Regions from separate parts of the Paenibacillus sp. FSL K6-2859 genome, predicted to be linked through region 1. Evidence: a T-box and tRNA genes for the amino acid it is inferred to sense, from the RefSeq annotation. Region 1 holds a T-box; the other holds one or more tRNA genes.
The links. The T-box of region 1 lies ahead of MHB64_RS24910 (arginine--tRNA ligase). A T-box ahead of a tRNA ligase gene usually reads a tRNA of that ligase, here a tRNA-Arg.

Region 1 (7,596 bases):
CCTATCAGACTCTTAATCAGTTCTCGGAAGTTCTTCGTTCCGTTGATCCAGCGGAAGCAGACGAGCTGAAGGCAATGGTGGATGGTATCCATGAGGATTTCAATACACATATGCTCCAATCTGAGGTGATTCCTGGATTCCTGTATATGGAAGATCCAGAGCAAGTGAAGCTTTTGGTACATCCGAGTGATAAGGAAACAGGAATCCAGTATCGTCTGCTGCCAATGACGCGCAGTATGATCAGTGAGCTATTAACTCCGGAACAAGCCGAAGCTCATTATGAAGTGATCCAAGATAAACTATTCTGTCCTGACGGTGTACGTTTAATGAACCGTCCAGCACAATATGTTGGCGGTGTAAGCAGTCATTTCAAACGTGCAGAGCAAGCTTCTAACTTTGGTCGGGAAATTGGACTTCAATATGTACATGCGCACATCCGTTATGTAGAAGCTATGGCTAAGCTAGGGAAAACCGATCAGGTCTGGAATGGCCTAGCAGCGATCAATCCGATCGGAATTCGCGATGTGGTGCCAAACGCTGAACTACGTCAAGCTAACTCCTATTTCAGTAGCTCGGATGGTAAATTTAACACTCGTTATGAGGCACAGGAGAATTTCGATAAGCTGCGTAATGGTGACGTGGCGGTCAAAGGCGGCTGGAGAATCTATTCCAGCGGTCCTGGGATCTACATGAATCAGTTAATCTCGAATGCACTAGGGATTCGTACCGAAGGCGGAGATTTAATTGTTGACCCCATCCTGCCGGAGTCGCTGGACGGCATGCGCTTTAGCTTTGAATATGCTGGTACTAAGGTAGACTTTATCTACCACCTTACGGGTGGGGAGAACAGTCGGATTACTATCAACGGTACAGAAGTGCAGGCTGAAGGTACACTTAATCGCTACCGCAGTGGCGGTGTTCGGATTAAGCGTGAGGACTTTGATCGTCTCTGCGTAGAAGCCGGGAATGTGATTGACATTTATAAGTAAGCTAATCATTAAAGGGCAATCTCTACGATAAGTGTAGAGATTGCCCTTTTTTTTGAAATACTACATACGGCTCGGTGTTGGTAATCCAAGTACTTCTAGCACATCACCTAAAGTGTTCTTAAATCTCGAAGTAAGCCAGAGGCGAAAGGCAATGGTCGCCGCCTCCCCTTTTAAAATCGGACAAGTAGAATAAAAATTATTGAAGAGAGTGGCTAAAGTATGTGCGTAAGTGCAGAGTATATTCGGCGTCAGTTCTACGCTTGCAGAATACAAGGTCTCCTCCCAGAGGCTAAGCTGTCTCAGCAGAGCAAGCTCTGCTTTTTCCATTTCGAGTGGGAATTGAATCTGTGAGGCATCTGTGTGGATTGGGAGGGTGGATTTGCCCAAAACACTACTAGCACGGGCATAGGTGTACATCAGATAAACTCCTGTGTTGCCGGATATTTCGGTAGCCTGTTTGAAGTCAAACACAATTTCTGTTCCCAGATTAAACCGCAGCAGATAATAGCGAATGGCAGCAGCTGCAATGATATGGCTGGGAAGCCCCTCTTTATCGGAGCGTGAATGTTCGATATTCTGTTCCATAAGCTTCACTAAATCGATCACCTTAACACCAATTCCTTGGCGCCCTGACATGGCATAAGAAGATTTTCCTTCCGAAATATTTATTCCCAGCTCGGCTGCGGAAGCCGGACTAAGGGACACCACACCATAACTCACATGATGGAGTTTCGCGGCTTGATCGTTATAACCTAATGCGCCCAAAGCCTGCTTAACCATTTGCTGCGGATATTCCTGTCTATAATCGATCACGTTAATAACACGATCCGCCTGTCCATAGGGCTCCTGGGTTCCAGTTAATCCTGTAGTCCATAAGCCGGACGAGAATTCACTGTAGGTGAAATCCTTGGTTAATAGACCAAATTTCCAGAGGTGATAGGCAATGTCTTTGGCAGTGTAAGTCAGAATACCATTCGAACGTACAAGTACCTTATCCATATGATGATCCTCCGAATCCGCTCCATTGCTAATCGCTGTCCCTTGCTTTAACACCCAGCAGCCTGCCAGCTTACCTTCAGTCTCCTGTACAAAAACCGTGGTTTGCTTCAATTGCTCAGATGCGGCTGCCCAGAATCCCTCTTTTAAAATATTACTTTCCCATACCAGCAGGTCATAGTGAATACCGAAACGCTTCATTTCCTCTACATGTTCTCTCACCATACGTTCAGCGACAAGGTTACCCAGCCACGCCTCATTGCCGTTACCCTGTTCCAGGGCATGCAGCATTTCTGTGCGCTTATGTGTCATCTCTGGATTCTGTGCATATTCTTTATTCACTTTGGCATAAAGATCCCAGCAATAATCACCAAAACGCTGATGATCTCCTTCCAACGGTACATTCAATAAACCAACGACTGTATCCGCTAACTGGTTGCCCAGATCATCGACGTAGTTATGGACCTCTACGTTATGTCCGGTTCTTTTCATTAGTCTGACCAGCGCATCGCCGATGCACGCATTTCTCAGGTGACCAACATGAGCAGCTTTGTTTGGATTGATTGAGGTGTGCTCGATGATGACCTTTTCCCCTGTGCTGTTGGGCAGTTCAAAGGAATGTTTAGCCCATATCCGCCAATCCATGTACAAATTAATAAATCCAGGAGCAGCTACTTCGACCTTTTGTAAAAAGCCTGTGTAGCTCTCTTGTAATTTAAGCTCTGCTTTTACTAACTCTGCTATGACGAGAGGTGATTTGCGCAGGATTTTGGCTAGCTGCATAGCAATATTGCAGGAATAATCACCATGCTCTAGATTAGCGGGCTGCTCGATCAGAATAGGAACATCGTTTGGGTAAGGAATTTCTAAGGTGTGGAATACTTTTTTTACACTTTGTTCAATGCTGTTTTTGATGGTTTGACTTAACATTTTATACCCTCCTTTGAAAATACAAAAAAGCCCTCGTCTCAAAAGAGACGAGGGCTTTAGCGCTCGCGGTACCACTCTCGTTGCTAAACAGACGTTTAGCCACCTTACAGGATAACGGTCTTCAGCCGGGACTTCCTACTTGGGTTCAGAAGTCCATCTCACGGGTGCGCTTCATTAAGTGATCTGTACCGGCTTACACTTACCCGGCTCGCTGAGGACTAGAACACCTTAACTACTCTCCCGCTCATCGATGCTTGAATAATTTTAATCAGTATAACGAATATTTTGAAAAAAGCAATAGGGCGAAACTCGGTATCAATCTGGAAACGCTTGAGTTTTAGATTGTCCGATAAGTAATTACAAACTCACAAAACAGAAGGGGCTCTCATTATTGAGTGAAAATTCCTTTGCATAAATGTCCACGCATTAACTTTAAATACAGAATATTACTATATAGAGCTATTAATTATGGATCATATTACTAGTTTTATAGTTTGTATTTTTTCAAATTGAGTGAAAGAGAGGAGTGAATAAAGATGGAATTATTTTCAACCGGACCTATAGATAATAGTCCAATTCTGGGGATCAGACAAACACAAATCGTAACAGTAAAAGTGGTTAATCGGGATTCTCTTAATCCTTATAATCTCGTCATTCAAGGCTTTTTTCTAAATGGATCAAGAACGATGTATGTGAATGAAATGGTAAATCTCACACCTAACCAAGTTCTAACTAGGAACTATTTTGCAGATTTAGATGCATTTGAATTTGTGTTTGCAACATTAGAAGAAGTTGAAGCACAGGTAGGGATCTCGGTCTGGGGAAAACAGACTTCGGGGCAATTGGTAGATCCTCATCGTGTAGTAGCATGGGAGAAGCACGCAGAAATAATCTAAAGGAGTGTTGAGAATTGAGCTATTTATCTACCGGGCCGATAGATAATACCATGGTGGGTGGGATACGACCTACTCAACATGTTACGATCAAAATCGATAACCGAAGCGATGTTACTTCTTCTACGGTTCTCGTCCAAGGATATTATATGGATGGGACAAGAACTTTGTATGTTAGTCAGCTTATTAACGTAATGCCTGAGCAAGTCATAACCAATGATTATTATGCTGATTTTGATGCATTTGAATTTATATTTACGACTTTAAGCCTGGTAGATGATCCTATTCAAGTTTCAGTATGGGGGAAAAATAGCTCAGGGCAAATCGTTACTGCTCACCGACTTGTTCATTCAGAATTACTCGGAGCAACCGTAGGGGCAACTGGGGCTACAGGTGATACAGGAGTGACTGGAGCGACGGGAGCAGACGGAGCTACTGGTGCGACGGGGGCTGATGGAGTAGCTGGTGCAACCGGAGCTGCCGGAGCAACGGGAGCCGATGGAGTGACTGGTGCAACGGGAGCCGATGGAGCGACAGGAGCAACGGGAGCCGACGGAGTGACTGGAGCAACGGGAGCCGATGGAGCGACTGGTGCGACCGGAGCCGATGGAGCGACTGGTGCGACCGGAGCCGACGGAGTGACTGGAGCAACGGGAGCCGACGGAGCAACTGGTGCAACGGGAGCCGATGGAGCGACTGGTGCGACCGGAGCCGATGGAGTAACAGGAGCGACCGGGGCAGATGGAGTGACTGGTGCGACCGGAGCCGACGGAGTGACAGGAGCAACGGGAGCCGACGGAGCAACTGGTGCAACGGGAGCCGACGGAGCAACTGGTGCAACGGGAGCCGACGGAGCAACTGGTGCAACGGGAGCCGATGGAGCGACTGGTGCGACCGGAGCCGATGGAGTGACAGGAGCGACCGGAGCCGATGGAGTGACAGGAGCGACCGGAACCGCTGGAGCGACTGGTGCGACCGGAGCCGCTGGAGTAACAGGAGCGACCGGGGCAGATGGAGTGACAGGAGCGACAGGAGCCAACGGAGTGACTGGAGCAACGGGAGTCGCTGGAGCGACTGGTGCGACCGGAGCCGCTGGAGTAACAGGAGCGACCGGGTCTGATGGAGTGACTGGTGCGACCGGAGCCGACGGAGTGGCAGGAGCAACGGGAGTCGCTGGAGTGACCGGAGCAACGGGAGCCGACGGAGTGACTGGTGCAACGGGAGCTGAAGGAGCGACAGGAGCAACGGGTGCAACCGGAGCCGCTGGAGTGACCGGAGCAACGGGAGCCGCTGGAGTGACTGGTGCGACCGGAGCCGCTGGAGTAACAGGAGCAACGGGAGCAACCGGAACCGCAGGAGTGACAGGAGCAACGGGAGTCGATGGAGTGACAGGAGCAACGGGAGTCGCTGGAGTGACCGGAGCAACTGGATCCGATGGAGCGACTGGGGCGACCGGATCCGATGGTGCAACTGGAGCAACTGGAGCAACGGGAGCCGCTGGAGTAACAGGAGCGACCGGGTCTGATGGAGTGACTGGTGCGACCGGAGCCGACGGAGTGACAGGAGCGACCGGAACCGCTGGAGCGACTGGTGCGACCGGAGCCGCTGGAGTAACCGGAGCAACGGGAGCCGATGGAGCAACAGGAGCAACCGGAATCGCAGGAGTGACAGGAGCAACCGGAGTCGCTGGAGTGACTGGTGCGACCGGAGCCGCTGGAGTAACAGGAGCGACCGGGGCTGATGGAGTGACTGGTGCGACCGGAGCCGACGGAGTGACAGGAGCAACGGGAGCCGATGGAGCGACTGGTGCGACCGGAGCCGACGGAGTGACAGGAGCAACGGGAGTCGCTGGAGTGACTGGTGCAACGGGAGCTGAAGGAGCAACGGGAGCAACCGGAACCGCAGGAGTGACAGGAGCAACGGGAGTCGCTGGAGTGACTGGTGCGACCGGAGCCGACGGAGTGACAGGAGCGACCGGAGCCGCTGGAGTGACCGGAGCAACGGGAGCAACGGGAGCGGCTGGTGTAACGGGAGCAACGGGAGCGGCTGGTGTAACGGGAGCAACGGGAGCCGCTGGAGTGACCGGAGCAACGGGAGCCGCTGGAGCAACAGGAGCAACTGGAGTAACAGGAGCGACCGGGGCAGATGGAGTGACCGGAGCAACCGGAATCGCAGGAGTAACAGGAGCAACCGGAACCGCAGGAGTGACCGGAGCAACGGGAGCCGTAGGAGTGACAGGAGCAACAGGAGTCGCAGGAGTGACCGGAGCAACGGGAGCTGCTGGAGTGACAGGAGCAACCGGAACAACTGGTGTAACTGGAGCAACGGGGCCGAATATTCAAGCTGAAGGATTCTCTGCATTCCTGCCAACTTTGTCAGTATCTAGTTCTTCCCAACTTACGGGCTGGACTGTGACTTCTCCGTTCTATTCTGATCCATCCTTTAGCCCAGTTACGGGAAATTACACAGTTCCGACGACAGGCAGATATTCTATTGAAGCAACTATTAATTATTCCACAACCGCTTCTATCTCAATAAGTCTTGGTAGTGGAATTAATCCAGCATTTATAGTTCAGAGAACATCTCCTACCGCAACAAATCTGGTAAGTGGATTATTTCCTGTGTTAGATGTCAATGTTGCGCTTATTCTAGATTTGAGAGCTATTTTGGGGAGTGGGACTGTAACGCTGGCTGGTGAGTTTGCTCTAACAGCAGGTGATGTTATTGGCTTGTTCTATGTGTCTAATGGTTTGACAGTTCCTTTGAATTTGGGCGGCGCCAACACAGCAGGTATAGTTTGGTCTGTTCATGAATTGACTTAAAAATTGTTCTCTAAGTTTCAATGTTCAAAGAGGGGGATAACCTGTAGCTGTAAGTATAGCTCATGGGTTATCCTCTGTTTTGATAACACAATATGTTGTGGGCTAGACGGAGAAAAGTGCTTTTAAGATTTGTAGTAGATTGAATTCTCATAGATTTACTAGTTTGCTCTGACAGTACTTAATATGTATAGCAGTGGCTTTTAATGGATGTCCACGCAATATTTCAAGATAAGAATATTACTATAAAGAGCCAGAAATTATGGACTGAAAATATATAATAGGCTCATCGTTAACAAATTTGGAGTAGATGGGAGGAATGATTATAGTAACGTTACAATTTTTGGGATTTATAGTGGACTATCTTGTTGTAGGGGTTTTTGATCTACAGATTTTAAGAGTATTTATAAATCTATTTGAATTGAAGAGGAGTTGAGAACTTGAGTCATTTATCTACTGGACCTATAGAAAACAATCTGGTAAGCGGTGAAAGACCTACTCAGCTTGTTACTATTAAACTGGTCAACCAGAGCGATGTCACTGCGTCGATAGTTCAAATCGAAGGCTATTATATGAACGGTACAAGAACACTATATGTTAGTGAACTTCATACGGTGGGACCTAATGAAGTACAAACGAATGACTATTATGCAAATTTTGATTCATTCGAATTTATATTCACAACACCAACTCTAGTAGATGATCCAATTCAAGTCTCAGTTTGGGGAAAAAGTAGCACTGGCCAATTAGTGACTGCTCATCGGCTTGTCTACTCTGAATTGTATGGTGAAAATATAGGGATTAGAGGAGCCACTGGTGCAACCGGAGATACAGGAGCCACCGGAGCAACTGGAACAGCAGGAGCCACCGGAGCGACAGGAACAGCCGGAGCCACCGGAGCAACAGGAGCAGCGGGAGTCACCGGAGCGACAGGAAGTGCGGGAGCCACTGGAGCGACAGGAAGTGCGG
Region 2 (7,596 bases), 5.4 Mb from region 1:
GAGCTATGAGCTATCAATACACTGCAATTGGCGATTCCTTGACGACTGGATTTGGCGCTCTGCCAGGTAACGGTTTTGTACCGGTGTACCGTAGAATGGCGGAAGGGAGACTGCGTTCTAATGTGGCCTCTACGAATTTGGGCGTGAATGGATTGACTACTTCTGAACTGGAACAGCGGCTACGGGGGAGTGCAATGACTCGCGAAGCCATTCGAGCAGCCGACATTATCACGCTATCCATCGGTGGCAACGATTTAATTCATGCTGCAAAGGCTGCAGCTAGACAACCTGGGAATTTATCTAAAGAGCTGGGAAGATCACTGCAGGAATGCAAACAAAATTTCGCTGTCATTATGAGTATTCTTTTCCAATTGAAAGCGGGGGCACGTAGACCTTATATCATTCGAATTGTGGGATTGTATAATCCCTATCCTCAGGTAGTAGGCGCTACAGAGTGGGTGAAGCAGTTTAACCGCTATGCATCGCAGTATAGTAGCCGAGTAGTTGGATTTGCTTCTATTTATGGTGAGTTTGCAGGAAATGAGAGAGGCCTTTTATCGTTTGACCACTTACATCCTAATGGCCGAGGCTACCGTGTGATTGCTGAGAAACTCAATGCGCTTGGTTATGGTGGTTTGATTTAATTGAGATTCATTTGTAATGGGGGGCTGAAAAGCAAAGAGGCTGTGCACTAACCATCAAGTGGATAGTGTACAGCCTCTTTGTGTTGTTTTATAGCTTACACACCGCTAGGCAGTGTTTTCTCGATGACTTTATCAACGATACCGTAAGCTGCCGCGTCTGCAGCAGTCATGAAGTAATCACGATCTGTATCCTTCTCAATACGTTCCAGGGGTTGACCCGTACGTTCTGCAAGAATGCGATTCAGCTTATCGCGCAATTTGAGGATACGGCGAGCGCGGATTTCGATATCCGTTGCTTGACCTTGAGCACCACCCAGAGGTTGGTGAATCATGATCTCACTGTTAGGAAGTGCGAAGCGTTTGCCTTTAGCACCAGCGTTAAGCAGGAAAGCTCCCATGGAAGCTGCCATACCGACACAGATGGTGGAAACGTCTGGCTTAATGTACTGCATTGTATCAAAAATAGCCATACCTGCAGTGATGGAACCACCAGGGCTATTCACATAAAGGTGAATGTCCTTCTCAGGATCTTCGGCAGCCAAGAACAGCATTTGTGCGATGATAGAATTGGCTACCACGTCATTAACCTCCGTTCCAAGGAAAATGATGCGGTCCTTCAGCAGGCGGGAATAGATGTCATAAGCGCGCTCACCGCGGTTGCTCTGTTCTACTACCATAGGAATATAACTCACGTGGAAAACCTCCTTGATATTGGTTCTTCAAATGTATTCATTTTTACTCTTGCCGTATTACCCACATGATAAACAAATTCAAACAAAAAGTCAAAGAAAGTCAAACTTATATTCAAAAAAAAGAGCCGACATGCGGCTCTTTGGTTAAGTAGTAGTATAGGCACTACTAAATTATGTACAAAAGTGAAATTAATGGCGCGCCCGCCAAGAATCGAACTTGGATCTCAGGCTTCGGAGGCCTACGTCATATCCATTGGACCACGGGCGCAACAAAAATGATTATAATATAATTCCTGAGCAATTGCAATGAATTTAATAATACAGAGCAGGACACTATCCTTTTTCTTAAAGGTAGACAAGCTTATATTCGTTTTCACTCAGAGATAGAATCTGGATAGTTAATGACAGGTTTTAGGTGCTTTAACTCTTTCCCAATCTTATAAATGTATAAGAAGACAAGCGCTTGAGAATTCTACTCTCGGAAGACTTGCACTTCGAGCAATATTTGGTTAGAATATGAGTGGGACTTAAAAAGTTTACCCGGGACATTTTGAGACCATGAACAAGGGAATAGAGGAAGACGAAGTTGCAGGAGTGAAAGCATGCGTAATTTATTAGATATCCAAAAGCAGCTTCTGCCTGATCTCATGGAAACCCTTAAGAGACGGTACACGATTCTTCATCAGATCATGCTGTCCGATATCATTGGACGCAGAACGCTTGCCGCTTCGCTTGATATGACTGAGCGGGTACTGCGTGCCGAGACGGATCTTCTGAAATCGCAAGGGCTCATTGAGATCGAGAGCGTTGGTATGCGCATTAGCGCTGCTGGGCGCAGACTGCTTGATTTGCTAGAGCCGGTCGTTAAGAGCCTGTTTGGTCTGGATGAGCTGGAAGAGAAAATTCGGGCAACATACGGTCTGGATAAAGTCATTGTGGTGCCGGGTGATTGTGAGTCATCACCATTCACCAAACGTGAGCTTGGCCGCGCAGGTGCAAAAGCGCTGCTCAGTGTCCTCCGTACAGATGATATTGTTGCTGTCACAGGTGGATCAACGCTTGCCGATATGGCTGATCAACTGACACCGCCGTTATCCCTTTCCTATAAGAACGCCTGGTTTGTTCCAGCGCGTGGCGGATTAGGAGAGAGTATGGAGATTCAAGCCAATACGATTGCCTCTACAATGGCAAAACGGGTTGGAGCGAATTACCGGTTGCTGCATGTCCCTGATTTACTTAGTGGGGATGCCTATCAGTCATTAGCACTTGATTCTAATATTGGAGAGATTGTACAAATCATCCGCAGTTCGCGTATTATTGTACATGGGATTGGGGATGCCATTGAAATGACTCGCCGCCGCAAGCTGGATGAGGCTACTGTCTCAGAAATCCAGGGTGAGGGAGCAGTGGCAGAATCCTTTGGATATTATTTTAATGAAGATGGTCAGGTTGTGCATACGATGCTTACGATGGGATTACGTCTAGAAGATATTGTTCGGACGGAAACTGTCATCGGTATTGCCGGAGGCAAGCCAAAGGCCAAAGCTATTCATGCCATGCTGCGTTTCGGGCAGGAGAATATTCTCGTCACGGACGAGGCTGCTGCTGTGGAAATAGGCAAGGAGATTGACAATCAGTTACAGATATCGTCGTAACTTACTAGAACATATATCTTGCATTATACTTAACATTGTTGTCATGACAGGCTTCACGGTCTGTTTTGAATAAATAAAACGAATTCTAGGAGGAACTATTCAATGAGTGTAAAAGTTGGAATTAACGGATTTGGACGTATTGGACGCCTTGCTTTCCGCCGTATTCAAAATGTAGAAGGTATCGAAGTGGTAGCAATCAACGACTTGACTGACGCTAAGATGCTTGCTCATTTGCTTAAATATGATACAACTCAAGGTAAATTCCAAGGTGATGTTGAAGTGCATGACGGCTTCTTCAAAGTCAATGGCAAAGAAGTTAAGGTTCTTGCTAACCGTAACCCTGAAGAATTGCCATGGGGCGACCTAGGCGTTGATATCGTACTTGAGTGCACAGGTTTCTTCACAACTAAAGAAGCAGCTGAAAAACACTTGAAAGGTGGAGCTAAGAAAGTAGTTATCTCCGCTCCAGCTACTGGCGACATGAAAACTGTCGTTTACAACGTTAACGATGACATTCTTGATGGTACTGAGACTGTTATTTCCGGCGCATCTTGCACTACTAACTGCCTAGCTCCAATGGCAAAAGTATTGAACGACAAGTTCGGTATCGTTGAAGGCTTGATGACTACAATTCACGCTTACACTGGCGACCAAAACACTTTGGATGCTCCACATGCTAAAGGTGACTTCAGACGTGCTCGTGCAGCAGCTGAGAACATCATCCCTAACACTACTGGTGCTGCTAAAGCAATCGGTCTGGTTATTCCAGAACTTAAAGGTAAATTGGATGGTGCAGCTCAACGTGTTCCAGTTGCAACTGGTTCCCTGACTGAGCTTGTAACTGTTCTTGATAAGAGCGTTACTGTTGAAGAAATCAACGCAGCTATGAAAGCAGCTTCCGATCCAGACACTTATGGTTACACTGAAGATGAAATCGTATCTTCCGACATCAAAGGTATGACTTTCGGATCCCTGTTCGATGCTACACAAACTAAAGTATTGACTGTTGGCGACAAACAACTGGTTAAAACGGTTGCTTGGTATGACAATGAAATGTCCTACACTGCACAATTGGTTCGTACTTTGGAGAAATTCGCTAAAATCGCTAAGTAATTGACTTGATATAAGCAACATCTATAGAGCGGAAACAGAAGTTCCTTGTTTCCGCTCTTTCTAAATGTATTTCTTGTTTCCTGCTAGAAACAATATGGGGTGTGGAGGAATTAATCATGAACAAAAAGAGCGTCCGTGATGTAGAAGTAAAGGGTAAACGCGTATTTGTACGCGTGGATTTCAACGTGCCTGTAGAAGACGGTAAAATTACTGATGATACTCGTATCCGCGAAACACTTCCAACTATTAAATATTTGATTGAGAACGGTGCAAAGATCATTCTTGCAAGTCACATGGGTCGTCCTAAAGGCCAATTCGTAGATTCCATGCGTTTGACTACTGCTGCTGAACGTCTGTCCGAGCTTCTTGGCAAACCAGTAGCTAAAGCTGACGAAGCTGTTGGTGAAGCTGTAAAAGCAAAAATTGCTGAGCTAGGAGAAGGCGACGTACTTGTACTTGAGAATGTTCGTTTCTACCCAGGCGAAGAGAAAAACGATCCTGAACTGGCTAAACAATTTGCTGAACTGGCTGATTTGTTCGTTAACGATGCGTTTGGTGCGGCTCACCGTGCTCATGCATCGACAGAAGGTATCGCTCATTTCCTACCAGCTGTATCCGGTCTTTTGATGGAGAAAGAATTGTCTGTTCTGGGTAAAGCTCTTTCTAACCCTGAGCGTCCTTTCACTGCAATCATCGGTGGTTCGAAAGTGAAGGACAAAATTGACGTGATCGACAACCTGCTGAATTTGGCAGACAATGTCTTGATCGGTGGCGGTCTGTCCTACACCTTTACCAAAGCATTGGGATTTGAAATCGGTATTTCCCTAGTGGACAACGATAAATTGGGAACTGCTCTTGAATTCATTGAGAAAGCCAAATCGCTTGGTAAGAACTTCTTGCTTCCAGTTGACGTCGTGGTAGCCGATAAATTCGGTGCGGATGCCAACACGCAAATCGTTCCTTTCAATGAAATCCCAGAAGGCTGGGAAGGTCTTGATATCGGACCGAAAACCCGTGAGCTTTATGCAGATGTGATCAAAAACTCCAAGCTAGTTGTCTGGAATGGACCTATGGGTGTATTTGAAATTGATAAATTCGCTGAAGGTACAATTGCAGTAGCAAAAGCTTGTGCAACTACTGAAGGTTATACTGTTATTGGTGGCGGAGATTCCGCAGCAGCAGCAGAGAAATTCCACCTGGCTGATCAAATGGATCATATTTCAACTGGTGGCGGTGCATCCCTTGAGTTCATGGAAGGCAAGGCGCTTCCTGGCGTAGAAGCACTGAACGATAAGTAAGACCCAAGAAGGAGGCAACTTAAGTCATGAGAACACCAATTATCGCAGGAAACTGGAAGATGTTCAAAACAGTTCCTGAAGCAGAAAGCTTTATTGCTGACATCAAAGGCAAAGCAGAAGTAGAAGGCGTTGAGACTGTTATCTGCGCCCCATTTACTAACCTGCCTGCACTTGTAGCAGCTGCAAAGGGTACAGACATCAAGATTGGCGCACAGAACCTGCACTTTGAAGATAACGGTGCTTACACAGGAGAAATCAGTGGTGTAATGCTTAGCGATCTCGGCGTAGACTATGTAATCATTGGTCACTCAGAGCGTCGTGCTTATTTTGGCGAAACAGATGAAATCGTGAATAAGAAAATGCATGCTGCATTCCGCCACGGTATCACTCCAATCGTATGTGTTGGCGAAAAGCTCGAAGAGCGTGAAGCTGATCAAACTAAAGCAGTATGTAAAGTACAAACTGAAGCTGCATTCCAAGGACTTAGTGCCGAGCAAGCAGCAAAAGTTGTCATTGCATACGAACCTATCTGGGCTATTGGCACAGGTAAATCTTCCACTTCCCAAGATGCTAACGAAGTTATTGCTTACATCCGCAGTCTTGTAAAAGATTTGTATGATGCAGCAACCGCTGAAGCTGTTCGTATTCAATACGGCGGCAGCGTGAAGCCTGAGAATGTAACTGAGTACATGGGCCAAAGCGACATCGATGGTGCGCTTGTTGGCGGTGCCAGCTTGCAGCCTGCTTCCTTCGTTCAATTGGTTGAGGGGGCGAAGTAAGATGTCAGCTCCAAGACCTGTAGCTTTGATCATCATGGATGGTTTCGGTTTGCGTGGAACCTCTGAAGGTAACGCCGTTGCTCAAGCTAACAAACCTAACTATGACCGTTACTTGAAACAATATCCTAATACTACCCTTACTGCTTGTGGTGAAGCTGTTGGTCTTCCAGAAGGCCAAATGGGCAACTCTGAAGTAGGGCACTTAAATATTGGTGCAGGACGGATTGTATACCAGGATTTGACTCGTATCGATAAATCGATCCGTGAGGGCGAATTCTTCGATAATGAAACACTGGTAGCCGCAGTTAGAAATGCTAAGAACACAGGTAAAAAGCTTCATCTTTACGCGCTTGTATCCGACGGAGGGGTACATAGCCATATTAATCACCTGTTTGCTATGCTTGACCTGGCTAAGAAAGAAGATATGCACGAAGTGTATATCCACGCTTTCATGGATGGCCGGGACGTACCTCCAGATAGTGGTAAGAAGTTTGTTCAAGATCTGGTTGCTAAGATTGAAGAGGTTGGAGTAGGTACAATTGCTACGGTATCCGGGCGTTATTACGCAATGGACCGTGACAAACGTTGGGATCGTGTAGAAAAAGCCTATCGTGCTATGGTTTATGGCGAAGGACCGAAATACACGGATGCTCTGCAAGCTATCACTGCATCTTATTCAAATTCCGTGTTCGACGAATTCGTTGAACCTAGCGTAATTGTAGACAGTGAAGGCAAGCCGGTAACGGCAGTAGAGAGCGGCGATTCCGTCGTGTTCCTCAACTTCCGCCCTGACCGTGCTATTCAGTTGTCACAAGTGTTCACGAATCAAGATTTCCGCGGTTTCGAACGGGGTCCTTTGTTCCCGCAAGACTTGCACTTCGTATGCCTGACTACTTTCAGTGAAACGGTACAAGGTTATGTAGCCTATTCACCGAAGAACCTGGATAACACATTGGGTGAAGTACTTGTGCAACAAAACAAGAAGCAACTGCGCATCGCGGAAACTGAGAAATATCCGCACGTAACGTTCTTCTTCAGTGGTGGACGTGATGAGGAGCTTCCAGGAGAAACTCGTATCTTGATCAACTCTCCTAAAGTAGCAACCTATGATCTTCAACCTGAGATGAGTGCTTACGAAGTGGCTGCAGCCTGCGTAGCAGAAATTGAAGCGGAAAGACAGGATGCTATTATCCTTAACTTTGCAAACCCTGATATGGTTGGACACTCCGGAATGCTGGAGCCAACAATCAAGGCTGTAGAGGTAACTGATGAGTGTGTAGGTAAAGTAGTGGACGCAGTAGTTGCCAAGGGTGGCGTTGCGATCATTATTGCCGATCACGGTAATGCAGACATGGTGTTTGATGAGAACGGTCGTCCGTTCACAGCTCATACCACTAACCCGGTTCCGTTCATCC

Region 2: it encodes a tRNA-Arg, which carries the amino acid that the T-box ahead of MHB64_RS24910 (arginine--tRNA ligase) is inferred to sense. The anticodon was not compared.

What each region holds. Positions count from the first base shown of each region.
Region 1 is NZ_JBBOYU010000001.1:5,572,792-5,580,387, reverse strand. Features, by position in the region: gene MHB64_RS24915 (GH36-type glycosyl hydrolase domain-containing protein) at 1-989, shown strand, start outside; gene MHB64_RS24910 (arginine--tRNA ligase) at 1,050-2,915, opposite strand; T-box leader at 2,956-3,172, opposite strand; gene MHB64_RS24905 (hypothetical protein) at 3,452-3,811, shown strand; gene MHB64_RS24900 (beta strand repeat-containing protein) at 3,826-6,630, shown strand; gene MHB64_RS24895 (exosporium glycoprotein BclB-related protein) at 7,068-7,596, shown strand, end outside.
Region 2 is NZ_JBBOYU010000001.1:183,882-191,477, forward strand. Features, by position in the region: gene MHB64_RS00900 (GDSL-type esterase/lipase family protein) at 6-644, shown strand; gene clpP (ATP-dependent Clp endopeptidase proteolytic subunit ClpP) at 740-1,336, opposite strand; tRNA gene MHB64_RS00910 (tRNA-Arg) at 1,530-1,604, opposite strand; gene MHB64_RS00915 (sugar-binding transcriptional regulator) at 1,939-2,991, shown strand; gene gap (type I glyceraldehyde-3-phosphate dehydrogenase) at 3,094-4,104, shown strand; gene MHB64_RS00925 (phosphoglycerate kinase) at 4,221-5,402, shown strand; gene tpiA (triose-phosphate isomerase) at 5,429-6,181, shown strand; gene gpmI (2,3-bisphosphoglycerate-independent phosphoglycerate mutase) at 6,183-7,596, shown strand, end outside.